2 regions of the Bacillus sp. AL-1R genome follow, and region 2 is predicted to be linked to the other one. Evidence: a T-box and tRNA genes for the amino acid it is inferred to sense, from the RefSeq annotation. Region 2 holds a T-box; the other holds one or more tRNA genes.
The links. A T-box is a leader RNA that pairs with one kind of tRNA and senses whether it is charged. The one in region 2 lies ahead of proS (proline--tRNA ligase), so its partner is inferred to be a tRNA-Pro.

Region 1 (14,577 bases), 2.1 Mb from region 2:
TTGTACTTCGTACCCTCAAAACTAGATAATGTCATTATCAAACTTGTTAGTTAAGTCCTCGACCGATTAGTATCAGTCAGCTCCACGTGTCACCACGCTTCCACCTCTGACCTATCAACCTGATCGTCTCTCAGGGGTCTTACTAGCTTAACGCTATGGGAAATCTCATCTTGAGGGGGGCTTCATGCTTAGATGCTTTCAGCACTTATCCCTTCCACACATAGCTACCCAGCCATGCTCTTGGCAGAACAACTGGTACACCAGCGGTGTGTCCATCCCGGTCCTCTCGTACTAAGGACAGCTCCTCTCAAATTTCCTGCGCCCACGACGGATAGGGACCGAACTGTCTCACGACGTTCTGAACCCAGCTCGCGTACCGCTTTAATGGGCGAACAGCCCAACCCTTGGGACCGACTACAGCCCCAGGATGCGATGAGCCGACATCGAGGTGCCAAACCTCCCCGTCGATGTGGACTCTTGGGGGAGATAAGCCTGTTATCCCCGGGGTAGCTTTTATCCGTTGAGCGATGGCCCTTCCATGCGGAACCACCGGATCACTAAGCCCGACTTTCGTCCCTGCTCGACTTGTAGGTCTCGCAGTCAAGCTCCCTTATGCCTTTACACTCTTCGAATGATTTCCAACCATTCTGAGGGAACCTTTGGGCGCCTCCGTTACTCTTTAGGAGGCGACCGCCCCAGTCAAACTGCCCACCTGACACTGTCTCCGAGCCGGATCACGGCTCTAGGTTAGAATTTCAATACAGCCAGGGTAGTATCCCACCGACGCCTCCACCGAAGCTAGCGCTCCGGCTTCTCAGGCTCCTACCTATCCTGTACAAGCTGTACCAAAATTCAATATCAAGCTGCAGTAAAGCTCCACGGGGTCTTTCCGTCCTGTCGCGGGTAACCTGCATCTTCACAGGTACTATAATTTCACCGAGTCTATGGTTGAGACAGTGCCCAAATCGTTACGCCTTTCGTGCGGGTCGGAACTTACCCGACAAGGAATTTCGCTACCTTAGGACCGTTATAGTTACGGCCGCCGTTTACTGGGGCTTCAATTCAGAGCTTCTCCCGTAAGGGATAACCCCTCCTCTTAACCTTCCAGCACCGGGCAGGCGTCAGCCCCTATACTTCGCCTTGCGGCTTCGCAGAGACCTGTGTTTTTGCTAAACAGTCGCTTGGGCCTTTTCACTGCGGCTCTCCCGGGCATACACCCAAAAGAGCACCCCTTCTCCCGAAGTTACGGGGTCATTTTGCCGAGTTCCTTAACCATAGTTCTCTCGCTCACCTTAGGATTCTCTCCTCGCCTACCTGTGTCGGTTTGCGGTACAGGCACCTATTTCCTCGCTAGAAGCTTTTCTTGGCAGCGTAGAATCAGGAACTTCGGTACTATATTTCCCTCGCCATCACAACTCAGCCTTATGATGTGCGGATTTGCCTACACATCAGCCTAATTGCTTGGACGCGCATATCCAGCAGCGCGCTTACCCTATCTTTCTGCGTCCCTCCATCGCTCAAACGGAAATGAGGTGGTACAGGAATATCAACCTGTTGTCCATCGCCTACGCCTGTCGGCCTCGGCTTAGGTCCTGACTAACCCTGGGAGGACGAGCCTTCCCCAGGAAACCTTAGGCATACGGTGGACGGGATTCTCACCCGTCTTTCGCTACTCATACCGGCATTCTCACTTCTAAGCGCTCCACCAGTCCTTACGATCTAGCTTCAACGCCCTTAGAACGCTCCCCTACCACTGATACCAAATGGTATCAATCCGCAGCTTCGGTGATACGTTTAGCCCCGTTACATTTTCGGCGCAGAGTCACTCGACCAGTGAGCTATTACGCACTCTTTAAATGGTGGCTGCTTCTAAGCCAACATCCTGGTTGTCTAAGCAACTCCACATCCTTTTCCACTTAACGTATACTTTGGGACCTTAGCTGGCGGTCTGGGCTGTTTCCCTCTTGACCACGGATCTTATCACTCGTAGTCTGACTCCTATGGATAAGTCATTGGCATTCGGAGTTTGACTGAATTCGGTAACCCGTTGGGGGCCCCTAGTCCAATCAGTGCTCTACCTCCAAGACTCTAACACATAAGGCTAGCCCTAAAGCTATTTCGGGGAGAACCAGCTATCTCCGAGTTCGATTGGAATTTCTCCGCTACCCACACCTCATCCCCGCACTTTTCAACGTGCGTGGGTTCGGACCTCCATTCAGTGTTACCTGAACTTCATCCTGGACATGGGTAGATCACTCGGTTTCGGGTCTACGACCACGTACTAAATCGCCCTATTCAGACTCGCTTTCGCTGCGGCTCCGTCTCTTCAACTTAACCTTGCACGGGATCGTAACTCGCCGGTTCATTCTACAAAAGGCACGCCATCACTCGTTAACGAGCTCTGACTATTTGTAAGCACACGGTTTCAGGTTCTCTTTCACTCCCCTTCCGGGGTGCTTTTCACCTTTCCCTCACGGTACTGGTTCACTATCGGTCACTAGGTAGTATTTAGCCTTGGGAGATGGTCCTCCCAGATTCCGACGGAATTTCACGTGTTCCGCCGTACTCAGGATCCACTCAAGAGGGAACGAGGTTTCAACTACAGGGTTTTTACCTTCTTCGACGGACCTTTCCAGGTCGCTTCATTTACCCCGTTCCTTTGTAACTCCGTATAGAGTGTCCTACAACCCCAAGAGGCAAGCCTCTTGGTTTGGGCTATCTTCCTTTTCGCTCGCCGCTACTTGGGAAATCGCTATTGCTTTCTATTCCTCCAGGTACTTAGATGTTTCAGTTCCCTGGGTCTGTCCTCAGTACCCTATGTATTCAGGTAAAGATACTACTCCATTACGAGTAGTGGGTTCCCCCATTCGGAAATCTCCGGATCAAAGCTTACTTACAGCTCCCCGAAGCATATCGGTGTTAGTCCCGTCCTTCATCGACTCCTAGTGCCAAGGCATCCACCGTGCGCCCTTTCTAACTTAACTAATTTTAAAACTAATTGAATTAAACTTACGCAGTTTAATGAATGACATTATCTAGTTTTCAAGGTACAAAATAAAAAAATGGTGGAGCCTAGCGGGATCGAACCGCTGACCTCCTGCGTGCAAGGCAGGCGCTCTCCCAGCTGAGCTAAGGCCCCATATTTATTTTATAAAAGATATGGTGGGCCTAAATGGACTCGAACCATCGACCTCACGCTTATCAGGCGTGCGCTCTAACCAGCTGAGCTATAGGCCCATATCTATAATAGAAGGATAATCCTTCAAAACTAAACAAAACAATGAAGAAACATTTCATACATGAACCATCGGTTCATGATGTCTCCATAGAAAGGAGGTGATCCAGCCGCACCTTCCGATACGGCTACCTTGTTACGACTTCACCCCAATCATCTGTCCCACCTTAGGCGGCTGGCCCCTAAAAGGTTACCCCACCGACTTCGGGTGTTACAAACTCTCGTGGTGTGACGGGCGGTGTGTACAAGGCCCGGGAACGTATTCACCGCGGCATGCTGATCCGCGATTACTAGTGATTCCGGCTTCATGTAGGCGAGTTGCAGCCTACAATCCGAACTGAGAATAGTTTTATGGGATTAGCTCCACCTCGCGGTCTTGCAACCCTTTGTACTATCCATTGTAGCACGTGTGTAGCCCAGGTCATAAGGGGCATGATGATTTGACGTCATCCCCACCTTCCTCCGGTTTGTCACCGGCAGTCACCTTAGAGTGCCCAACTAAATGCTGGCAACTAAGATCAAGGGTTGCGCTCGTTGCGGGACTTAACCCAACATCTCACGACACGAGCTGACGACAACCATGCACCACCTGTCACTCTGTCCCCGAAGGGAAAGCCCTATCTCTAGGGTTGTCAGAGGATGTCAAGACCTGGTAAGGTTCTTCGCGTTGCTTCGAATTAAACCACATGCTCCACCACTTGTGCGGGCCCCCGTCAATTCCTTTGAGTTTCAGTCTTGCGACCGTACTCCCCAGGCGGAGTGCTTAATGCGTTAACTTCAGCACTAAAGGGCGGAAACCCTCTAACACTTAGCACTCATCGTTTACGGCGTGGACTACCAGGGTATCTAATCCTGTTTGCTCCCCACGCTTTCGCGCCTCAGCGTCAGTTACAGACCAGAAAGTCGCCTTCGCCACTGGTGTTCCTCCAAATCTCTACGCATTTCACCGCTACACTTGGAATTCCACTTTCCTCTTCTGCACTCAAGTTTCCCAGTTTCCAATGACCCTCCCCGGTTGAGCCGGGGGCTTTCACATCAGACTTAAGAAACCGCCTGCGCGCGCTTTACGCCCAATAATTCCGGACAACGCTTGCCACCTACGTATTACCGCGGCTGCTGGCACGTAGTTAGCCGTGGCTTTCTGGTTAGGTACCGTCAAGGTGCCAGCTTATTCAACTAGCACTTGTTCTTCCCTAACAACAGAGCTTTACGACCCGAAGGCCTTCATCGCTCACGCGGCGTTGCTCCGTCAGACTTTCGTCCATTGCGGAAGATTCCCTACTGCTGCCTCCCGTAGGAGTCTGGGCCGTGTCTCAGTCCCAGTGTGGCCGATCACCCTCTCAGGTCGGCTACGCATCGTCGCCTTGGTGAGCCGTTACCTCACCAACTAGCTAATGCGCCGCGGGCCCATCTGTAAGTGATAGCCAAGGCCATCTTTCAATCAAGGAACAGGAGTTCCTTGATGTCATCCGGTATTAGCTCCGGTTTCCCGAAGTTATCCCAGTCTTACAGGTAGGTTGCCCACGTGTTACTCACCCGTCCGCCGCTAACTAACGGGAGCAAGCTCCCATTAGTCCGCTCGACTTGCATGTATTAGGCACGCCGCCAGCGTTCGTCCTGAGCCAGGATCAAACTCTCCATAAAAGTTAAGTTTAAATCTTGTATTGCTCAAAAAACTAATAATTGACGTTTACTTCATGTTTTGTTTAGTTTTCAAAGATCATCTTGGTGGAGCCTAGCGGGATCGAACCGCTGACCTCCTGCGTGCAAGGCAGGCGCTCTCCCAGCTGAGCTAAGGCCCCTTATTAAAATGGTCGGGAAGACAGGATTTGAACCTGCGACCCCCTGGTCCCAAACCAGGTGCTCTACCAAGCTGAGCCACTTCCCGTAATATGGCGCGCCCGAAAGGACTCGAACCCATAACCTTTTGATCCGTAGTCAAACGCTCTATCCAATTGAGCTACGGGCGCATATTATAAATGGTGCCGAGGGCCGGACTCGAACCGGCACGGTTGTCACCAACCGCAGGATTTTAAGTCCTGTGTGTCTGCCAATTCCACCACCCCGGCAGTATATATGGAGCGGAAGACGGGGTTCGAACCCGCGACCCCAACCTTGGCAAGGTTGTATTCTACCACTGAACTACTTCCGCATATACTGATTAACAAGATAAATGGTGCGGGTGAAGGGACTCGAACCCCCACACCGAAGTACTAGATCCTAAGTCTAGCGCGTCTGCCAATTCCGCCACACCCGCAATATTTTCTTTTTTAGAAAATGGTGAGCCATGAAGGATTCGAACCTTCGACCCTCTGATTAAAAGTCAGATGCTCTACCTACTGAGCTAATGGCTCATAAAGAGTGCCGACTAGAGGACTTGAACCCCCAACCTACTGATTACAAGTCAGTTGCTCTACCAATTGAGCTAAGTCGGCATATGGTGGAGGATGACGGGCTCGAACCGCCGACCCCCTGCTTGTAAGGCAGGTGCTCTCCCAGCTGAGCTAATCCTCCATCAAACCAAGCGACGTTCTACTCTCACAGGGGGAAACCCCCAACTACCATCGACGCTGAAGAGCTTAACTGCCGTGTTCGGTATGGGAACGGGTGTGACCTCTTCGCTATCATCACTTGATTCTTTTCTTTAGGACATTAATTATTATATCAAATTTCATTTTAAAGTCAATAACTTTTTTGAAGTTTTTTATAATAATTTTTGTACCTTCAAAACTAGATAATGTCATTATCAAACTTGTTAGTTAAGTCCTCGACCGATTAGTATCAGTCAGCTCCACGTGTCACCACGCTTCCACCTCTGACCTATCAACCTGATCGTCTCTCAGGGGTCTTACTAGCTTAACGCTATGGGAAATCTCATCTTGAGGGGGGCTTCATGCTTAGATGCTTTCAGCACTTATCCCTTCCACACATAGCTACCCAGCCATGCTCTTGGCAGAACAACTGGTACACCAGCGGTGTGTCCATCCCGGTCCTCTCGTACTAAGGACAGCTCCTCTCAAATTTCCTGCGCCCACGACGGATAGGGACCGAACTGTCTCACGACGTTCTGAACCCAGCTCGCGTACCGCTTTAATGGGCGAACAGCCCAACCCTTGGGACCGACTACAGCCCCAGGATGCGATGAGCCGACATCGAGGTGCCAAACCTCCCCGTCGATGTGGACTCTTGGGGGAGATAAGCCTGTTATCCCCGGGGTAGCTTTTATCCGTTGAGCGATGGCCCTTCCATGCGGAACCACCGGATCACTAAGCCCGACTTTCGTCCCTGCTCGACTTGTAGGTCTCGCAGTCAAGCTCCCTTATGCCTTTACACTCTTCGAATGATTTCCAACCATTCTGAGGGAACCTTTGGGCGCCTCCGTTACTCTTTAGGAGGCGACCGCCCCAGTCAAACTGCCCACCTGACACTGTCTCCGAGCCGGATCACGGCTCTAGGTTAGAATTTCAATACAGCCAGGGTAGTATCCCACCGACGCCTCCACCGAAGCTAGCGCTCCGGCTTCTCAGGCTCCTACCTATCCTGTACAAGCTGTACCAAAATTCAATATCAAGCTGCAGTAAAGCTCCACGGGGTCTTTCCGTCCTGTCGCGGGTAACCTGCATCTTCACAGGTACTATAATTTCACCGAGTCTATGGTTGAGACAGTGCCCAAATCGTTACGCCTTTCGTGCGGGTCGGAACTTACCCGACAAGGAATTTCGCTACCTTAGGACCGTTATAGTTACGGCCGCCGTTTACTGGGGCTTCAATTCAGAGCTTCTCCCGTAAGGGATAACCCCTCCTCTTAACCTTCCAGCACCGGGCAGGCGTCAGCCCCTATACTTCGCCTTGCGGCTTCGCAGAGACCTGTGTTTTTGCTAAACAGTCGCTTGGGCCTTTTCACTGCGGCTCTCCCGGGCATACACCCAAAAGAGCACCCCTTCTCCCGAAGTTACGGGGTCATTTTGCCGAGTTCCTTAACCATAGTTCTCTCGCTCACCTTAGGATTCTCTCCTCGCCTACCTGTGTCGGTTTGCGGTACAGGCACCTATTTCCTCGCTAGAAGCTTTTCTTGGCAGCGTAGAATCAGGAACTTCGGTACTATATTTCCCTCGCCATCACAACTCAGCCTTATGATGTGCGGATTTGCCTACACATCAGCCTAATTGCTTGGACGCGCATATCCAGCAGCGCGCTTACCCTATCTTTCTGCGTCCCTCCATCGCTCAAACGGAAATGAGGTGGTACAGGAATATCAACCTGTTGTCCATCGCCTACGCCTGTCGGCCTCGGCTTAGGTCCTGACTAACCCTGGGAGGACGAGCCTTCCCCAGGAAACCTTAGGCATACGGTGGACGGGATTCTCACCCGTCTTTCGCTACTCATACCGGCATTCTCACTTCTAAGCGCTCCACCAGTCCTTACGATCTAGCTTCAACGCCCTTAGAACGCTCCCCTACCACTGATACCAAATGGTATCAATCCGCAGCTTCGGTGATACGTTTAGCCCCGTTACATTTTCGGCGCAGAGTCACTCGACCAGTGAGCTATTACGCACTCTTTAAATGGTGGCTGCTTCTAAGCCAACATCCTGGTTGTCTAAGCAACTCCACATCCTTTTCCACTTAACGTATACTTTGGGACCTTAGCTGGCGGTCTGGGCTGTTTCCCTCTTGACCACGGATCTTATCACTCGTAGTCTGACTCCTATGGATAAGTCATTGGCATTCGGAGTTTGACTGAATTCGGTAACCCGTTGGGGGCCCCTAGTCCAATCAGTGCTCTACCTCCAAGACTCTAACACATAAGGCTAGCCCTAAAGCTATTTCGGGGAGAACCAGCTATCTCCGAGTTCGATTGGAATTTCTCCGCTACCCACACCTCATCCCCGCACTTTTCAACGTGCGTGGGTTCGGACCTCCATTCAGTGTTACCTGAACTTCATCCTGGACATGGGTAGATCACTCGGTTTCGGGTCTACGACCACGTACTAAATCGCCCTATTCAGACTCGCTTTCGCTGCGGCTCCGTCTCTTCAACTTAACCTTGCACGGGATCGTAACTCGCCGGTTCATTCTACAAAAGGCACGCCATCACTCGTTAACGAGCTCTGACTATTTGTAAGCACACGGTTTCAGGTTCTCTTTCACTCCCCTTCCGGGGTGCTTTTCACCTTTCCCTCACGGTACTGGTTCACTATCGGTCACTAGGTAGTATTTAGCCTTGGGAGATGGTCCTCCCAGATTCCGACGGAATTTCACGTGTTCCGCCGTACTCAGGATCCACTCAAGAGGGAACGAGGTTTCAACTACAGGGTTTTTACCTTCTTCGACGGACCTTTCCAGGTCGCTTCATTTACCCCGTTCCTTTGTAACTCCGTATAGAGTGTCCTACAACCCCAAGAGGCAAGCCTCTTGGTTTGGGCTATCTTCCTTTTCGCTCGCCGCTACTTGGGAAATCGCTATTGCTTTCTATTCCTCCAGGTACTTAGATGTTTCAGTTCCCTGGGTCTGTCCTCAGTACCCTATGTATTCAGGTAAAGATACTACTCCATTACGAGTAGTGGGTTCCCCCATTCGGAAATCTCCGGATCAAAGCTTACTTACAGCTCCCCGAAGCATATCGGTGTTAGTCCCGTCCTTCATCGACTCCTAGTGCCAAGGCATCCACCGTGCGCCCTTTCTAACTTAACTAATTTTAAAACTAATTGAATTAAACTTACGCAGTTTAATGAATGACATTATCTAGTTTTCAAGGTACAAATGTTGAGAGTGAACTCTCAAAACTAAACAAAACAATGAAGAAACATTTCATACATGAACCGTCGGTTCATGATGTCTCCATAGAAAGGAGGTGATCCAGCCGCACCTTCCGATACGGCTACCTTGTTACGACTTCACCCCAATCATCTGTCCCACCTTAGGCGGCTGGCCCCTAAAAGGTTACCCCACCGACTTCGGGTGTTACAAACTCTCGTGGTGTGACGGGCGGTGTGTACAAGGCCCGGGAACGTATTCACCGCGGCATGCTGATCCGCGATTACTAGTGATTCCGGCTTCATGTAGGCGAATTGCAGCCTACAATCCGAACTGAGAATAGTTTTATGGGATTAGCTCCACCTCGCGGTCTTGCAACCCTTTGTACTATCCATTGTAGCACGTGTGTAGCCCAGGTCATAAGGGGCATGATGATTTGACGTCATCCCCACCTTCCTCCGGTTTGTCACCGGCAGTCACCTTAGAGTGCCCAACTGAATGCTGGCAACTAAGATCAAGGGTTGCGCTCGTTGCGGGACTTAACCCAACATCTCACGACACGAGCTGACGACAACCATGCACCACCTGTCACTCTGTCCCCGAAGGGAAAGCCCTATCTCTAGGGTTGTCAGAGGATGTCAAGACCTGGTAAGGTTCTTCGCGTTGCTTCGAATTAAACCACATGCTCCACCACTTGTGCGGGCCCCCGTCAATTCCTTTGAGTTTCAGTCTTGCGACCGTACTCCCCAGGCGGAGTGCTTAATGCGTTAACTTCAGCACTAAAGGGCGGAAACCCTCTAACACTTAGCACTCATCGTTTACGGCGTGGACTACCAGGGTATCTAATCCTGTTTGCTCCCCACGCTTTCGCGCCTCAGCGTCAGTTACAGACCAGAAAGTCGCCTTCGCCACTGGTGTTCCTCCAAATCTCTACGCATTTCACCGCTACACTTGGAATTCCACTTTCCTCTTCTGCACTCAAGTTTCCCAGTTTCCAATGACCCTCCCCGGTTGAGCCGGGGGCTTTCACATCAGACTTAAGAAACCGCCTGCGCGCGCTTTACGCCCAATAATTCCGGACAACGCTTGCCACCTACGTATTACCGCGGCTGCTGGCACGTAGTTAGCCGTGGCTTTCTGGTTAGGTACCGTCAAGGTGCCAGCTTATTCAACTAGCACTTGTTCTTCCCTAACAACAGAGCTTTACGACCCGAAGGCCTTCATCGCTCACGCGGCGTTGCTCCGTCAGACTTTCGTCCATTGCGGAAGATTCCCTACTGCTGCCTCCCGTAGGAGTCTGGGCCGTGTCTCAGTCCCAGTGTGGCCGATCACCCTCTCAGGTCGGCTACGCATCGTCGCCTTGGTGAGCCGTTACCTCACCAACTAGCTAATGCGCCGCGGGCCCATCTGTAAGTGATAGCCGAGGCCATCTTTCAATTAAAGAACAGGAGTTCCTTAATGTCATCCGGTATTAGCTCCGGTTTCCCGAAGTTATCCCAGTCTTACAGGTAGGTTGCCCACGTGTTACTCACCCGTCCGCCGCTAACTAACGGGAGCAAGCTCCCATTAGTCCGCTCGACTTGCATGTATTAGGCACGCCGCCAGCGTTCGTCCTGAGCCAGGATCAAACTCTCCATAAAAGTTAAGTTTAAATCTTGTATTGCTCAAAAAACTAATAATTGACGTTTACTTCATGTTTTGTTTAGTTTTCAAAGATCACTTTATCGCTCTTTAGGCGACTTAAACATCTTAACATTTTCTTTCGAATGTTGTCAATGTTTTTTTAAAAGTTTTTTTCGTTGTTGTTTCGAATTAACGTGACAACGTTTAATAATATAACACCTATAAAAACAAAATACAATACCTAAATTTAAATTCTTTTTATTCAGATAGTTTATAGCAGATTCCAATAAATAAATGATGTCCTTATTCTTTTAAAAAGATACATCAAATCATAAAAAAACTGGCTAAAAGTATTCCTTTAGCCAGTTAATTATAAAATCTTATTTATGTCTCATTAATGGGAACAGTAGAACGTCACGGATTGAAGGAGAATTAGTTAGCAACATAACTAATCGATCAATACCTATTCCAAGACCACCAGTTGGTGGCATACCATGTTCTAATGCTTCGATGTAATCATCATCCATCATATGTGCTTCATCATTACCAAGCTCACGTTCTTTTAGCTGTGCTTCAAAACGTTCTTTTTGGTCAATTGGATCATTTAACTCTGTAAATGCGTTAGCATGTTCACGCGCCACAATAAATAACTCAAAACGATCAGTAAAACGTGGATCGTCAGCATTCTTTTTCGCTAGCGGTGAAATTTCAACAGGGTGACCATAAATAAATGTAGGTTGAATTAATGTTTCTTCAACTTTTTGTTCAAAGAATTCGTTAATAATATGACCAACAGACATATTCTCGTTAATTTCAACATTATGTTCTTTAGCATATTCTCTTGCTTGCTCAACTGACATCTCTGGCCAGAAATCTACTCCACAAGCTTCTTTAATCGCATCTACCATATGAAGTCGAGTCCATTTTGGCTCTAGGTTCACCGTATACTCACCATAAGGAATAGTTGTAGTACCTAATACTTCTTTAGCAATATGAGCGATTAGATTCTCAGTAAGTTCCATGATATCAGCATAATCAGCATAAGCTTCATATAATTCAATCATCGTAAACTCTGGGTTATGGCGAGTAGAAATACCTTCATTACGGAATACTCGACCAATTTCATAAACTTTTTCAAGTCCACCTACAATTAGTCGTTTTAAGTGTAGCTCAATTGCAATACGCATATATAATTCCATATCAAGCGCGTTATGATGAGTGATAAATGGTCTTGCAGAAGCTCCTCCTGCAATAGCATGTAACATAGGAGTTTCAACTTCTAAATAACCTTGGCTATCTAAATAACGTCTCATAGATTGGATAATTTTACTGCGAGCAATAAATGTTTGTCGACTGTCCATATTCATTAAATCTAAATATCTTTGACGGTAACGTTGCTCAACATCTTGTAAACCATGGAATTTATCAGGAAGTGGCAATAACGCTTTTGAAAGGAATGTATATTCTTTAACTTTAATAGATAATTCCCCTACATTCGTTTTGAATACCACACCAGTAACACCTACAATATCACCTAAATCAGTAATATCAAAGATTTCATATTGTTCTTCGCCTACAGCATCTTTACGTACATAAATTTGAACTTGTCCATTTAAATCTTGAACATGTGCAAATCCAGCTTTACCTTTACCACGTTTAGTCATTACTCGACCTGCAAATGAAACAACAATTGCTTTTTCTTCTAATTCTTCCTTAGAAAACTGGTCAAATTGTGCTAATAGATCACTTGAAGAATGTGTGCGCACAAACTTCTTACCGAATGGATCGATACCTTTTCCTTCAAGTGTTTTTAATTTCTCCCTACGTATAAGGGCTTGATCATTTAATTCTTCGTGACTCATTTTCTCAACTCCACGTCATTATTCAATAAATATTTAAATACAATATGATTTTAATAGAAAAACTGCCAGTAATTCGATCTGGCAGTTTTGTTTACTATAACTTATTATATTTTGTCAAGTTAAACCTGTCAAACTTACAAAGCTTGAGCAGCTTTCATTTTTACTTCCACTTCATTAACGTATGTTGTTAATACTTCGACCATTTGAGCACGAGTACTAACTTCATTAATTTGATTACGGACTAATGCAGTACCTTTCAAGCCTTTTAAATACCATGCAGCATGTTTTCTCATTTCCATTACAGCTACATGTTCATTTTTCAAATTAATTAATCGATCTAAATGCAATAAACATACATCAATTTTTTCACGCGGTTCTGGTTCTGGCATTAACACTCCAGATTCCAAATATTTAACTGTACGATAAATCATCCATGGATTCCCTAATGCAGCTCGGCCAATCATTACGCCATCACAGCCTGTTTCGTCTAACATACGCTTGGCATCTTGAGGAGTCTCTACATCGCCATTACCGATTACCGGAATCGAAACCTGATTTTTAACTTCTTTAATCCAACTCCAATCAGATTTCCCTTCATACATTTGATATCGCGTTCTTCCGTGGATTGCAACTGCTTTTCCACCTGCTGCTTCAACTGCTTTTGCATTATCTACTACATAAATATGATCATCATCCCATCCAAGACGCATTTTAACGGTAACTGGTTTTCTTACATTCTGTGCTACAGCATATACCATTTCATGAATTTTATTAGGGTCTAAAAGCCATTTAGCTCCTGCGTCTACTTTTGTAATCTTAGGAACAGGACATCCCATATTAATATCAATAATATCTGCATTCGTATTTTCGTCAACGTACTTAGCAGCTTCAACTAATGTTGATTTTTCACCACCAAAAATTTGTAAGCTTAATGGCTTTTCACGTTCATCCATATAAAGCATATTTAATGTCCTTTTATTATTGAGGAGAATAGCTTTATCACTTATCATTTCTGCGCATACTAAGCCTGCACCAAATTCTTTTACAATTAAGCGGAAAGCAGAGTTACAAACTCCGGCCATCGGTGCTAATACGACGGGATTCTTCATCTCGATGTCACCAATTTTCAGCACATCCCATCCTCCTTCTAATACAATTTAAATCTATATTGATAATTCCTCGACACTCACCTTTAATTGTTTTGCACATTCATGCAAAAACTGTTCTGTTGGCATACGATTTCCTCGCTCAACTTCACCTAACACTGAAACAGAAACTCCAAGGTTTTTTGCAAAGCCTTCTTGGGTATAACCTTTTAATTTTCTAAAAGCCCTAATCCGTCTACCCCACTTTTCAGCTTCCATAATCGAACTCCTTTATCCTCTAAAAATTTAGTTTCAACCTTAATTGTTTGGTTAATTTCTTTTAAGGGGATTAATACAAAGCTTCTTTCAAACATTCTTGGGTGTGGTATTCTTAGGTGCTCAACTTCTATATCTTCGTGATTATAGAGTAAAATGTCAAGGTCTATTGTTCTTGGACCCCAACGCAACTCCCTTTTTCTACCAAGAAAATGTTCAATTCCTTGTGTAACATCAAGTAATTGGTGTGGTGTCAAATTGGTAGAAATTTTAATAACAAGATTTAGAAATGGATCTTGGTCAACGTATCCTACTGGGTCTGTTTCATAGATAGAAGATATTTGTTCTACTTGAATATCGGGATAATTCGCTAATTCCCTAATTGCCTTTGTAAGAAAACCTTCTCGATCGCCTATATTCGTTCCTAAACTTAGAAATGCTTCATTTTTCATATGCGACCTCTTGTTATTTCAACTGCTACAAAATCATAATGTCCTGGTATTGGTGGATCTGGTTTTACGACTTTTACAGTACATTGTTGAATTAAATTGTATGTAGTTAATATTTGTTTGGCAATTTCTTCAGCTACTGATTCAACTAAATCATAAGACTGACCTTGAACTACTTCTTGGCAGGTTTTAAATAAGTCTGCGTAACTTACTGAATACGCCAAATCATCCGTTTCTCCTGCTTTTTTTGTGTCTAATTCGACAATTAAATCAACATTAAATCGTTGCCCT
Region 2 (14,577 bases):
CTATCTTTTGAGGATAATGGTTTAAACCTTGGTGAATCAGTTGTCCGCCAGAAAGAAATTAACCCACTAATGACTGCTTTACGTAAAAGGGGAATTACAGTGACTGCAGTTCATAACCATTGGCTGTTTGATAAACCAAGATTGATGTATATGCATTGGGAAAATGTTAATTTAGATCCAGCTGAATTTACAAAAGTTAGTTTTGAAGCGGCAAAGGAAGCAGGTTTATTTTAAAGATACTTACTTGAAACAAAAGTGATTAAAATTATATAAAGTAAAAAAACAAATTATTGCAATCGAAAGAGCAATTGGACAAACCACTGTTCCGATTGCTTTTTTTAATTAGTTTTCTTTTTTCAAAAACTACTTTATGAAGTATGTTTAGGTAGTACTGCAAGCATTGGATGATATTCCGTAGTCATGATTCCAGCGATCTTTGCTGGATCTTCTTCGATCAGTTTTGGGAATTTTTCCTCATTTTCAACTTCAATTATTGAATCCAATGAGGTAAAGAAGGATTTCGAACTGGCCCAAATACTAGATTATTATCCGCCATTCTAAATTTACCTCCAGTTATTCTAACGATTTAAACACCTAAATATTTCACAAATTAGGTTCGAATACACTTCAAAATTTAAGAAATGCAGTAGGATATACTCTTTTGTCTTTTTTATTAATAATTTTTAATTGTACAATTCAACAAAAAAGTTTTATTATTAGTTTACAATGTAAACAGTTTATAAAATAAACTAATGTAAGGAGTGAGATGATGCCAGATTTTCAAAATGCAATCGATTTAACAAATTCGTTTGTTTCTATTGCGCGTCAGCTTAAAAGAATAAACTTACAAACCGCAACAAAACTTGGGATAACCTTCCAGCAGTTAATAATTCTAAATTCAATTCGAAATAATGAAGGTCTATCACAAAAAGAATTAACTGAACGAATTAGTACTGCTAAAAGCAGAGTAAGTCTTAGTATTGATGAGTTGGAGAAGAAAAATTATGTAAAAAGAGAAACATCAACTATTGATCGCCGAGAAACACAATTATTTTTAACACCTGATGGGGAAGCTTTATGTCAACGGTATCGTGAAGAATCAGAAGCATATAAAAGTTTAGCAAATTCACTGGAACAATTTTCACAGGATGAGCTTACTATACTTATAGACATGCAAAAAAAAATTTTAACTGATTTATTAAATGAACAAACGAATTGTTCGAAATAAGGAGGACGTATCATTATGTCAGGATGGGGTGGTGGACCTCCAATGGGTCCCCATGGTTTTGGGCGGATGAAATTTGATGAAAACGCACAAAAACCAAATATTACAAAGGCAATATTACTTAGAATTGGAAAATATTTTATTCCGTATTGGAAACAAACTTTACTTGTCGTGCTTATATTATTAATTACTTCAGTACTAGGCATTTTACCGCCGATCATCATTCAACATATTGTTGATACTGCATTACCAAACAAAGATTTAAGTCTTTTAATCTATCTCGTACTTGCCTCACTTAGTACGACGATTATTTCAGGGTTATTAGGTGTGTATCAAAATTATTTAAATGCATATGTTTCTCAAAAAATTATTTACGATATGAGAAACCAAATGTATCTTCATTTACAACAAATGCCACTCCAATTTTTTTCTAATGTAAAGCAAGGTGAAGTAATTACTCGAATGACGAGTGATATTTCAGGTGTTAAAGCTGTATTTGATAATACAATAGTGAATTTCGCTAATAATCTATTCATCTTAATTTCAACTGCTACCACACTGTTAATAGTGAATTGGAGGCTTGGGATATTAGGGTTAATCATTGTACCATTATTTATTCTACCGACGCGTAAAATGGGTAATGTTCGTTGGAGTATTTCAAAACAAACACAGGAAAAGACAAGTGAGCAAAATCATATTATACAAGAAACATTAAATATTAGTGGTTATTTATTAATGAAGCTTTTTACAAAGGAACAAAGGGAATTTAAAAATTTTGATGACATTAATGTACAGGCTACTAATCTTAAAATAAAGGAATCGATGGCAGGGCGCTGGTTTATGATGATTCTATCAACCTTTACTAGCATCGGCCCAATGCTCATTTATTTATATGGTGGATATTTATATATTCACGATCAGATTACAATTGGAGCGATTATTAGCTTTGTTGCATTACTTGGTCGTTTATACGGACCAGTTGGACAATTAACCAATCTTTATGTAAATATTACAAGTTCAATCGCTTTATTTGAACGTATTTTTGAATATTTCGATATGAAATTAACGATTAAAGATCGTGATGATGCTACCGAAATGAATGTTACTCATTTAGATATTGAATTTAGCGATGTATCATTTTCATACCAGAAGGATAAAACAGCATTGCGAAATATTTCTTTTATTGCTCCATCTGGTACGATGACTGCATTAGTTGGTCCGAGTGGTGCTGGTAAAACAACAATCACTAATTTAATTCCTCGTTTGTATGATTTGACATCAGGCTCAATCAAAATTGGCGGTCGTGATATTAGAGAATTCACGCTAGAATCATTACGGTCTCATATTGGACTTGTTACACAGGATAGCTATTTATTTAATGGAACGATTAAAGAAAACTTATTATATGCAAGCCCGGATGCATCAGATGAAGAAATTATGAATGCTTGTAAGGCAGCATATATTCACGATTTCATAATGGGCTTACCAAAAGGTTATGAAACAATTGTTGGAAATCGAGGAATCAAGCTTTCAGGAGGCGAAAAACAAAGAATTTCAATCGCTCGTGTATTATTGAAAAACCCTGAAATTATTATTCTTGATGAAGCAACTTCCTCGTTAGATACCTTATCTGAATTTTATATTCAAAGTGCAATACAAGGATTATTAAAAAATAAAACGTCCATAGTGATCGCACACCGACTTTCAACGATTATGGCTGCCGATCATATCATTGTGTTAAAGGATGGGCAAATCGTTGAAGAAGGCAAAAATGAAGAGTTGTTAATGAAAAATGGATTATATAAAGAATTATACAATAAACAATTTGGTAGAAAAGCAATCGCATCAATTGAATAAAGAAAAAGCACAGAATTTAATCTGTGCTTTTTTTCATTATGTATGTGTAAATTCATTAACCAATTTTTGACGTACTCTTCCTACTTTAATTATACCATAAAAAAAATGGTCATTGTAGACTTTATCTTCTTATTTTGTACTGATAAAATCAATAGACAATAAAGGTAAGGAGAGATGTGGAATGAATTCTTTAGTTCTCGATTTCCAGGAGATTGATAAAACACAACTTTTACTTGTTGGAGGAAAAGGATTAAATTTAGGTGAATTATCAAAAATTCCAACGATAAAAGTACCAGAAGGATTTTGTATTACAACAGTGGGGTTCCAAAAAGCTATTGAACAAAACGAATCTTACCAAACTTTGTTGGGTCAATTAGCAAAGCTAAATGTAAAAGACCGAAATCAAATTAGTGAGATTAGTAGGAAGATTCGAGACATTATTTTGGAAGTACCAATCCCTACCGATGTTGTGAATGTCGTTTCAAATTATCTCTCCAAATTCGGCGAAGAATATGCATACGCTGTGCGTTCTAGTGCAACCGCTGAAGATTTGCCACATGCCTCTTTTGCTGGCCAACAAGACACTTATTTAAATATTATTGGGAAGGAAAATATCCTACAACATATTAGTAAATGTTGGGCTTCGTTATTTACAGATCGTGCAGTTATTTATCGAATGCAAAATAATTTTGACCATAGTCAAGTTTATTTATCCGTTATCATTCAAAAAATGGTTTTTCCGCAGGCTTCAGGGATATTATTTACTGCTGATCCTATTACTTCCAATCGAAAAGTGCTATCAATCGATGCAAGTTTTGGACTTGGAGAAGCGTTAGTTTCTGGTTTAGTATCGGCCGATTGTTATAAGGTACAAGATAATGAAATCATTGATAAGAGAATCGCTACAAAAAAAATGGCAATTTATGGTCGGAAAGAAGGCGGAACAGCGTCACAACAGATTGATCCTCAAAAACAAAACACTCAAACACTTACAGAACAACAAATTTTACAACTAGCACAAATTGGTAGACAAATAGAAAATTATTTCCATTGTCCACAAGATATTGAGTGGTGTTTAATAGACGATACATTTTATATTGTCCAAAGTCGTCCAATCACAACTTTATATCCAATTCCTAAAGTGGATGACCAAGAAAAACACGTCTATCTATCTGTAGGACATCAACAAATGATGACTGATCCTATTAAACCATTGGGATTATCGTTTTGGATGCTAACGACTAGGGCACCGATGCGTGAAGCAGGTGGTAGATTATTTGTCGATATCTCACAAAATCTTGCTTCACCTGATCGAAGAAAAATGTTTATAGAAGCTATAGGAAAATCTGATCCGCTCTTAAAAGACGCTTTATTAAAGGTTGTAGCACGAGAAGATTTTATCGAATCATCCGTTGAGAATAAGGAAACAACTCCTAATCGAAATGTTCAAGAACAATCTTCGTCGAGTTTTAAAGCACTCATCGAAAACGATCCAAAAATTGTTACTGATTTAATTAAGAAAAACGAAACATCAATCGAAGTGTTAAAACAAAACATACAAACAAAATCAGGAACGGATTTAATGGATTTTATTTTAGAAGATTTACAGAAATTACGAGAGTTACTATTTGACCCACGAAGTTCGGCAGTTTTTATGTCTGCTATGAACGCGACAGAATGGATCAATGAAAAAATAAACGACTGGTTAGATGAAAAGAATGTAGGAGATACTCTTACACAATCTGTCCCAAATAATATTACTTCAGAAATGGGTTTGGCACTAATGGATGTAGCGGATGTAATTCGTCCTTATCCAGAAGTAATCGATTATTTACAGCATGTACAAGATGATGACTTTATAGATGAATTGCTTACATTTGAAGGCGGACAGGAAACGAAAGACGCAATCGATGATTATTTAAGAAAATATGGCATGCGATGTACTGGAGAAATTGATCTTACTAGAACAAGATGGAGCGAAAAACCGTCTATACTCGTCCCTATGATTCTTAGTAATATTAAAAACTTTGAGCCGCATGCAAGTAAACAGAAATTTGAGCAAGGGCTACAAAAAGCGATGCAAAAAGAACAAGAACTTGTAGAACGCTTGTTGCAATTACCGGATGGCAAACAAAAAGCAGAAGAAATAAAGGAAGTAATTAGTCTAATCAGAAATTTCATTGGATATCGTGAATATCCGAAATATGGAATGGTTAGTCGCTATTTTGTGTATAAGCTAGCTTTAATGAAAGAAGCTGAACAACTAGTTAAATCGAATGTCATTTCTGAAGTTGAAGATATTTTTTATCTTACTTTTGAGGAATTACACGAAGTCATTCGTACAAAAAAACTAGATGACCAAATCATTAAGAAAAGAAAAGAAGAGTACGAATTATTTACGAAACTAACACCTCCACGAGTGATCACATCCGATGGTGAAATCATTGTAGGTGAATACAAACGGGAAAATCTTCCTCATGAAGCTATTGTAGGTTTAGCTGTTTCTTCGGGTGTAATCGAAGGAAGAGCGCGTGTTATTATAAATATGGAAGATGCAAACTTAGAAGAGGGTGACATTTTAGTCACCTCATTTACCGACCCAAGTTGGACACCATTATTTGTAGCAATAAAAGGACTGGTCACTGAAGTTGGTGGACTGATGACACACGGCGCGGTCATCGCAAGAGAATATGGTTTACCAGCAGTTGTTGGAGTAGAGAATGCGACTAAACTGATAAAAGACGGGCAAAAAATACGTGTTCATGGAACAGAAGGGTATATTGAAATACTATAATTGTTGAAATGCAAATGCCGTTTTCCTAATTTGGAAAGCGGCTTATTTTTATTGAAATAAATGACAATTTTAGCCAATTAATGTTGTATAATATTCTAAAAAATAACAGATAGAGAGGAGACCATCATCATGCTTTCATTTATATTAGTCGTATTAACATTATTTTTAATACCAGGACCCGCAGTACTTTTAACATTATCCCAAACAATGAAAGGTGGGAAATGGAATGGCATTTTAACAGGCGTTGGGATTGCTGTCGGTGATTTAATTCATACATGCGCATCTGTATTTGGATTATCGGCAATTTTAATGACTTCTTCTTTAGCATTTGAAATCGTTAAATATTTAGGAGCAGCTTATTTATTTTATTTAGGAATCACTGCCATCATAAAAAAATCGAAAAACAGTAAAAAATCAACTGAACAAAAAGAAATAAATAGTAAACTCTCCTTTCGTCAAGCAGTTCTGATCGAGGTATTAAACCCTAAAACTGCATTATTTTTCTTAGCACTTTTACCACAATTTGTACAACATAATGGGAACTCAGTAATCGTCCAACTTTTAACGCTTGGTCTGACATTTGTATTACTTAGTATTTTGTATACAACTTTACTAGTGCTTTTATCAAGTGTAATCAAGAAAAAAATCTTTAGCAAAAAAACAAAAGGATCAAAATGGATGGGAAAAGCGATTGGGATTGTGTATATTGGGTTAGGTTTAAGAGTTGCTTTTCAAACACAATCATAATCGTTTAATACGATTTAATAATAAAAAACAGGATGTCCCCAAATTATAAACTTTTTAGGGGATCCTGTTTTTTATATATGATCATTAAATAGAAAACGATTATAAAAACTATTTACTCAAAATACAAATGATAATGATTTTTGCATCCTGGATTAAAATCAGATTCACATTTAGGACATTTGTAGTTACAAGTCTGATATTCTTGAATTGTTAATTCCTCATGACAGTTGCCACAAAGAATTGCTTTTGTTTGCCATTCATCTTTGCTCCAGACTTTTGGTTCATGATTCGTACTTTCCTCATGGCAATAATAACATCCATAATATGTATCACAGCATTTAAATTTAATGGCAATGATATCTCTTTCTGTATGGTAATGTTTACAACGTGTATGTAGATCAATTGAACCAATTACTTTCATATGTACACCCCTCGTTATACTACTTACTACTTTCTGACTTTTTAACCTTATTTTACGACTTCGAATAAGACAGCTAATCCGATTCCACCACCACTTCCAATAGCAGCGACTACATAATTTGATTGTAAGTTTTTTCTTCTTTGTACTTCATAAAAAAGTCTCGTCACCATGATGCTCCCAGAAGCCCCATATGGATGACCAATCGTTAGTGCACCACCACAACTGTTTAACTTAGAGGTAGGGATAGAAAGTTCCTTCGAACAGGCTAGTACTTTAGAAGAAAAAGCTTCGTTTATTTCATATAGTTCAATATCTGCTACTGTTAATTTGTTTCTACTTAATAAATCTTGAATTGCAGGGATCGGAGCCGCACCTGGATAATTAGGATGAACACCCGAAACCTGACTGTCTACAAAGCGTAAAACCGGTTTTAAACCGTTTTTTATCGCTTCATTTTCCTCCATGATTAAAACAGCGGAGGCCCCGTCATGAATTCCACAACTATTTGCAGCAGTGACTGTACCGTTCTTTTTAAATACAGGTTTTGCTCTTTTTAAAAGTTCTTCCATTTTCCTTTTTTTGAAAAACACTTCATCTTGATCGACATCACCGACTGGAATAATTTCTTCATTGAAATATCCATTTTGATGAGATTCAAAGCTTCGTGTATAACTTAATAATGCATACTGATCTTGCGCTTCTTTTGTGATATCGTATTTTTTTGCTACATTTTCTGCAGCAATTCCCATATCTGGATCACCAATTTTGTCCGGTGCAAATCTCGCTCTAGCAGGAAATGGGGAGGTACTAGTACTTTCAACTCCTCCAGCAAGATAGCAATTTCCAGCACCGCCTTGAATGAAGTAACAAGCCATTCGGATCGCTTCTAATCCTGCACTACATTGACGATCAATTGTAATCCCTGGAACTGAAAGGGGAAGATCCGCTTCTAATGCAGAAACTCGAGCGATATTTCCACCTGGTCCTACAACATTGCCTAAAATGATGTCTTGAATTTTGTCTTCTAACCCACTTGCCAAAGCTTTTAGCAATGGGGCAGCAAGCTCATGTGGTTGAAAATCTCGTAATATTCCACCTTTTTTTCCAATAGGTGTTCGTTTCGCATTAACAATGACAGCTCTTTTAATTGTTCGTCACCTGCATTTCGATTTGTTTAATTAACTCTGCGCGTGCTATTTTTCCACTAGTCGTATACGGCATTTCATTTTGAAAAAACCATTTACGAGGTATTTTATAAGCTGATAAATGTGTTTTACAAAATCTTTTTAACTCAAACGAATTCGATTTTCCTTTGATCACTGCCGCAACAATTTGACCCCAATACGGATTTGAAAGACCTACGACTGCAACTTCTTCTACATCAGGATGAAGAGCGATCACCTTTTCGATTTCTTCGGGAAAAATACTAATACCTCCGTATAGAATCATGTTTTTTTCTCGTCCGTTAATTGTTAAAAAACCGGCTTCATCAATAAAGCCCATATCATGAACAGTAGCCCAACCATCATCATCATGAATTGGGTGAATGGTTCTTTCATTTTCTTCAAAATACCCATTTATTAAATAGTTGCTTTTTACATATATTTTTCCAGTTTCATTCGGCTTAGCTAACTCTTGATCTGGTCGACGAATTTGTAACTCCACACCATAACATGGTTTTCCGACCGTTTTTGCCTTATGTACACCATCTTGATCAGACAAAACAGTAATGAAACTAAGTTCACTAGCTCCAAAAAATTCGTAGATCGTCATTGCAGGAAACAAATGACGAAATTCAATTTTGGATTTTTCAGTCCACTTTGCACCGGACGAAAGTATTTTTATCGCATGATGAACTTGAATACCTTCTTTTAATAATGCTTCAATCATTGTCGGAACAACATAAACTGTCGTAATAGGCAAAGTATTGATTCGTGATAGTAAGTTTAAAGGAGAAAACTTTTCTAAAAGGATAACGGTTCCTCCTAAATATAATGTACTAATCGCACCATATAGAAAATGAGAATGGATTAAAGCTCCAGGTATAAGGATTTGATCCGTTTCATCTAAACCAAAGTCATAGCGATTGCAATCAAAGCTAGCAACCCATGAATTTTGAGAACGAATAAATGCTTTCGGGCTCCCGGTTGTACCAGAAGTAAATCCGACATAGAAAGGTAGGTTCTCAGTAATTTCTAATGAAGATAAAGAATCGAATTTATCAATTTCTAGTAAAATATCATCTAATACCTTTACATATGGATGAATCTTATGAATCTTTTTATACATTTCTTTTGTTGTAACAATGATAGAAGGATTCGAGAGTTTAACCCTTTTTTCCAAATCCGCTAGATTCCATTTCATATCATAAGGTACAGCGATCCATCCTGCTTTTGAAGCTCCTGCAAACATCTGCAAAAACGATATACCATTCGGTAAAAGAATACCAATTGTTTTCGAATTTGATTGATAAGATTGTAGCCAATTAGCCGTTTGATTAATTAACTCATTCCATTTTTTGTAACTGATTTGTTGATTACTCGTATGGATCGCAATTTTATCAGGTGTCAATCTAGCGTTTTTCTGATAAGTTTCTGTAATATTTGCCATTTACAATCACCTCTATAAAAAAGAGACACAACAAGAGTGTCTCATCAGATTTTACATATTTTCTGTTGATTGATTTGAATAATTTTTTGCCAAAGTGCTTGAAAACACAGTTTGCTGTCTTAGTTTGAAAACTAAAATTGAAGCAAGAATCGCTTTTAATACATCTCCTGGAATATACACTAAACTTAATTTAACCGCTGTTAGAACTGGAATTTGCATCATAAAAGCTTGAATTGGGATACCGATTAAATAGATTAATAGAATTCCAACAGTCAAGTTAATCCATAAGACATGTTTTAATTTTAATGTTTTAAAGCGTGATAATAAATACCCAATTACAAAAGCCGTAATAGGCCATGAAATTAAATAACCAACACTCGGTCCAGCAAATACACTAAAACCACCACGTCCACCAGATAAAAGTGGCATGCCAACTGCAACTAATAATAAAAAGATCGTTTGGCTTAATGCACCTAATCTAGCACCTAAAACACCACCAGTAAGAAGAACGCCAAGAGTTTGTAATGTAATAGGAACCGGTGTAAAGGATAACATAATCGGAGGGACTTGTCCAAGAACAGCCATAACTGCTGCAAACATTGCTACAAATGTAATTTCTTTGATTTTCATTCTAATTCTCCTAATAACAATTTTCTGATAACTATACTCATATTAATGAAACTTCAATTATATGTCAACTAATTATTTTTTTTAGTTAACATATACTATATTAAAATAGAAAACTAAAAGAAATGATCGAAATTAGGAGTAATTCGTAATAATCGTCGACAAGTTTTAATTTAATAAACGTCTTGAGGAGAGGAAAATAGACTGATTTCAAATTTAAAAGAATTATTATGCCTTGGAAGAAAAACGAAGAGAGATTTTATCTAAAATTTTTCAAATTGAAAAGACAAAAAGACAGTAAGCTAGAAATAGCAAACTGTCTTATATTTTTTTTAAATTTTGAGTTTTTCGATTGTTTAATATCCTGGCATATTACCTTTCTGACCAATTCGCTCAATGACATCATCCAACTCATCTGGTTTCAAAAACTCTATTGGAGAAAATCCTTTCTCAAATTGCAATGTATCCGCTTCTAAAATAACGACATATCGACCGTTTACTTTCGCAATATGGAGATTATCGCCAAAATCTGCTAGTAATCCTTTTACAGAAAAGTGGTCCGCTTTAAATGATAATTCAATTTCTGGTGTATGTTCCACGATTTGTGCGGCTGCTTCGATTACTTCAGTAGGGGTAAAATGTTCTTGAATCTCACGCTTAGGACTAGCTGCCCAAACTTCCATTGCTGCATCGAATTGTTGTCTTTCAACACTTTCTTCTTCAAAAACATCTTCAATCTTGTCATAAACCATTTCCATGACTTGAGATTTTACAATTTCCGGCATTGATTCAGAATAGGAAACAAATTTTAAGAAATCTTCAAAATATCTTGCATGAGAAGCTTGATGGATTTTTAATTCACTCTCTGAGATCATCCCTAATTCTTCCATATAAGGGTATTGAATCGATTTCATATTTTTCGTTGTAATCGCCATTTCAACCGTTTTTATGAGAGTAGATTCATCTGAAATGGAAGCAACTTTTGGTTCAAAATCACACTTTAGGACAAATAAGAATGGATCATCAAAATATTTTCTTAGTTTCGCTTGAATAACTAGAAATGCTCCTCCGCGAACTGCACTTGTATCAATGTAATTAATGACTAACGTTTCATTTTCCGCTTTAAAATCTTCAATTGATTTAGCATTTCTTATTCGCTGGAATAAGTTATAATTTGGATTTGAGTCTAACGAGTGGCCTTCTTCGACGATAAAGTGACCTAATTTCGTAGGTACAGAATCAGATTTTGGATGTTTTTCAACTTTTCGATTTACAATTCTTTCAAGTTCACCTTCTAAAAACCCTTTTAATGCGCTTTCTTCAAACATTGATTCATCTAATGTTTGAAAATGTTTATACCGTTTATCTGATTGTTCACCTTTACCTTCCACAGTAACAACATAAAACGATAAATATGTAATTTCAAAATCCATCCAATCACCTTTCTCTATGTTACTGTATTTAAGTATATGGATGAGGAATCGCTAAAGTCAATCATGAACTCAATAGATTTTGGACAAAATTTCCATAAAAACTATCATAAGATAGAGAAATTTTACAGTTATAAGACAAATTCATTACACACTATGATAAAATGAAGATATAATTAATTGTGGAACCAATAAAATTAAAGTGCTTGGATGTGGTAAATTCACATCTTTTTTTACGTTAATTGGGAGTAAGTTGGCAATAATGAAGTGATTACAACATAGTCGCCAATTAAACTTGTCAATCAACGAGTTTTCTTACATGCGTTTTATAGGGGCCAATTATGTGGAGGGGGATGAAAGACCTGAGAATAGATAGAATAGCTACCATCTCATTAATTATCGTAACATTACTTTGGGGCACAACATTTGTAGTAGTCCAAAATGCGATTGCATACGTTGAACCGTTTGCTTTTAACGCATTTCGATTTATCCTCGCAACTTTAGTCCTTTTGCCATTTTTAGTGAAAAGAAAACAAAAAACTAAATTAACGGTAAAACAAATCGTTATTACTAGTGGTATTGGATTCATGTTGTTTTTAGGGTATTTACTTCAAACATTTGGATTAAAGTATACAGCTACATCAAAATCAGGTTTTATAACTGGTCTTTGTGTTGTATTAGTACCTGTTCTTTTATATTTAGTCTATAAAGAACGGTCAAGCTGGTCTACAGTAATCGCCTGTTTAATTGCATTACTTGGACTAAGTTTCTTAACGTTAGGGGACTCATTTTCTGTCAATATTGGAGATGTCCTTACACTTTTTGGAGCGTTTGCATTTGCATTCCATATTATTTTATCCGGAAAGTTTACGAAACAAATGGATCCACTCACCTTTACAACGATTCAACTAGCAACAGTTGGCATTAGTAGTTCGGTTTTCTCTTTCATTTTTGAAGATACATCCGTTTCATTTTCAAAAGAACTCTGGGTCAACCCGACATTCATTTTTGCGGTGATCGTAACTGCGGTATTCTGTACGAGTATTGCGTTTTGGGTTCAAATGTTTGCGCAACAACATATTTCTTCAACGAAAGCAGCATTAATTTTTATTTTTGAACCTGTTTTTGCTGCATTTACCGCAGTCATTTTTGCAAATGAAACATTATCGATCCAAACAATAATCGGTGGGACTTTTATTGTTGGTGGTATGCTGTTATCTGAAATACCTTTACCAAAGAAACGAACAAAAGAATTAAAAAATGAGGCTATATAGTAAGAAATGTAAGAAATTTTTAAAAAATGGGTATACTACTTATTGACAGTTAGAATTTGTTCACGTATTATAACTTTAAATTAATAGATGACTTAGAAAAGGAATAGTAAGTTTATTAGCTTTTAAGAGAGGGAATGGGTGGTGCAAATTCCTAAAGTGAATAAACTGAACCAGCCTTGGAGTCTCTGTACCGAAATAATAGTAGGCTACAGCGGTTTTCCCGTTAAAGATGTTAAGAGATTATGTAGAGTTTTTACATAATAAGTAGGGTGGTAACGCCATGAATGGTCCCTTTTGATTATTCATGGCGTTTTTTGTTTATCATTTTTGCTTATTTCGTATTTTCTATATAGTAATTAGGGTGGTAACGCCGAGAATGGTCCCTTTGTTGATTATTCTCGTGCGTTTTTTATTTTCTAAAAAATGAATAGGAGTAGAGAAAATGACGACAAAAAAATTTGTTGAAGCAATTACAGATATGGATGTTGATTTTGCACAATGGTACACAGATATCGTAAAAAAAGCAGAATTAGTCGATTACTCAAGTGTTAAAGGTTGTATGATTTTAAGACCTTATGGTTATGCATTATGGGAAAATATCCAGAAAGAATTAGATTTTCAATTTAAGCAAACAGATCATGAAAATGTATATATGCCATTATTTATCCCTAAATCTTTATTACAAAAAGAAGCGGATCATGTTGAAGGATTTGCACCAGAAGTTGCTTGGGTAACACATGGTGGTCATGATGAATTAGCTGAACCATTAGCAGTTCGTCCTACATCCGAAACACTATTTTGTGAACATTTTTCAAAAACAGTTGAAAGCTATAATGACCTACCAAAATTATATAATCAATGGTGCTCAGTTGTTCGTTGGGAAAAAACAACTAGACCGTTTTTAAGAACGACTGAATTCTTATGGCAAGAAGGACACACAGCACATGCAACCGCTGAAGAAGCACAAAAAGAAACAATTCAAATGCTAAATGTTTATGCTAATTTCTTAGAAGATTTCTTAGCAATACCTGTTATTAAAGGTCAAAAAACAGAAAAAGAAAAATTCGCAGGTGCGAAAGCTACTTATACAATTGAAAGCTTAATGCACGATGGGAAAGCATTACAAAGTGGTACTTCTCATAACTTTGGAGATGGATTTGCGAAAGCATTTGATATTCAATACACAGATAGAAACTCGAAAAGACAATATGTACACCAAACTTCTTGGGGTATGACAACAAGGGTAATCGGTGCATTAATAATGGTTCACGGTGATAATAGCGGATTAGTCTTACCTCCAAAAGTTGCACCAACCCAAGTAATGGTTATTCCAATTGCTCAACATAAAGAAGGCGTGATTGAAAAGGCAACTGAATTAAAAACTCGTATTTCAAAAATTGCTCGAGTAAAAATTGATACGTCTGATAAAATGCCAGGCTGGAAGTTTAACGAATATGAAATGAAAGGAATTCCAGTTCGTGTGGAAATTGGGCCAAAAGATATCGAAAAGAATCAAGCGGTTTTAGTAAGACGTGACACAAGAGAAAAAACAATCGTTTCTTTAGATGCTTTAGAAGAAAATATTACAAAAT

Region 1: it encodes a tRNA-Pro, which carries the amino acid that the T-box ahead of proS (proline--tRNA ligase) is inferred to sense. The anticodon was not compared.

Annotation. Positions count from the first base shown of each region.
Region 1 is NZ_CP197469.1:4,348,423-4,362,999, forward strand. It holds rRNA gene ACSBO6_RS20795 (23S ribosomal RNA) at 47-2,984, opposite strand; tRNA gene ACSBO6_RS20800 (tRNA-Ala) at 3,064-3,139, opposite strand; tRNA gene ACSBO6_RS20805 (tRNA-Ile) at 3,161-3,237, opposite strand; rRNA gene ACSBO6_RS20810 (16S ribosomal RNA) at 3,330-4,879, opposite strand; tRNA gene ACSBO6_RS20815 (tRNA-Ala) at 4,962-5,037, opposite strand; tRNA gene ACSBO6_RS20820 (tRNA-Pro) at 5,047-5,123, opposite strand; tRNA gene ACSBO6_RS20825 (tRNA-Arg) at 5,129-5,205, opposite strand; tRNA gene ACSBO6_RS20830 (tRNA-Leu) at 5,216-5,304, opposite strand; tRNA gene ACSBO6_RS20835 (tRNA-Gly) at 5,313-5,387, opposite strand; tRNA gene ACSBO6_RS20840 (tRNA-Leu) at 5,410-5,492, opposite strand; tRNA gene ACSBO6_RS20845 (tRNA-Lys) at 5,514-5,589, opposite strand; tRNA gene ACSBO6_RS20850 (tRNA-Thr) at 5,598-5,670, opposite strand; tRNA gene ACSBO6_RS20855 (tRNA-Val) at 5,674-5,749, opposite strand; rRNA gene rrf (5S ribosomal RNA) at 5,755-5,870, opposite strand; rRNA gene ACSBO6_RS20865 (23S ribosomal RNA) at 5,991-8,928, opposite strand; rRNA gene ACSBO6_RS20870 (16S ribosomal RNA) at 9,082-10,631, opposite strand; gene lysS (lysine--tRNA ligase) at 10,995-12,476, opposite strand; gene dusB (tRNA dihydrouridine synthase DusB) at 12,611-13,609, opposite strand; gene ACSBO6_RS20885 (helix-turn-helix domain-containing protein) at 13,640-13,840, opposite strand; gene folK (2-amino-4-hydroxy-6-hydroxymethyldihydropteridine diphosphokinase) at 13,792-14,289, opposite strand; gene folB (dihydroneopterin aldolase) at 14,286-14,577, opposite strand, start outside.
Region 2 is NZ_CP197469.1:2,231,093-2,245,669, forward strand. It holds gene ACSBO6_RS10420 (DUF1259 domain-containing protein) at 1-234, shown strand, start outside; gene ACSBO6_RS10425 (hypothetical protein) at 369-503, opposite strand; gene ACSBO6_RS10430 (MarR family winged helix-turn-helix transcriptional regulator) at 770-1,228, shown strand; gene ACSBO6_RS10435 (ABC transporter ATP-binding protein) at 1,244-3,082, shown strand; gene ppsA (phosphoenolpyruvate synthase) at 3,264-5,876, shown strand; gene ACSBO6_RS10445 (LysE family translocator) at 6,006-6,623, shown strand; gene ACSBO6_RS10450 (CHY zinc finger protein) at 6,736-7,044, opposite strand; gene ACSBO6_RS10455 (acetyl-CoA C-acyltransferase) at 7,092-8,192, opposite strand; gene ACSBO6_RS10460 (AMP-binding protein) at 8,188-9,654, opposite strand; gene ACSBO6_RS10465 (biotin transporter BioY) at 9,706-10,284, opposite strand; gene ACSBO6_RS10470 (DUF3900 domain-containing protein) at 10,638-11,714, opposite strand; gene ACSBO6_RS10475 (DMT family transporter) at 12,065-12,985, shown strand; T-box leader at 13,070-13,281, shown strand; gene proS (proline--tRNA ligase) at 13,428-14,577, shown strand, end outside.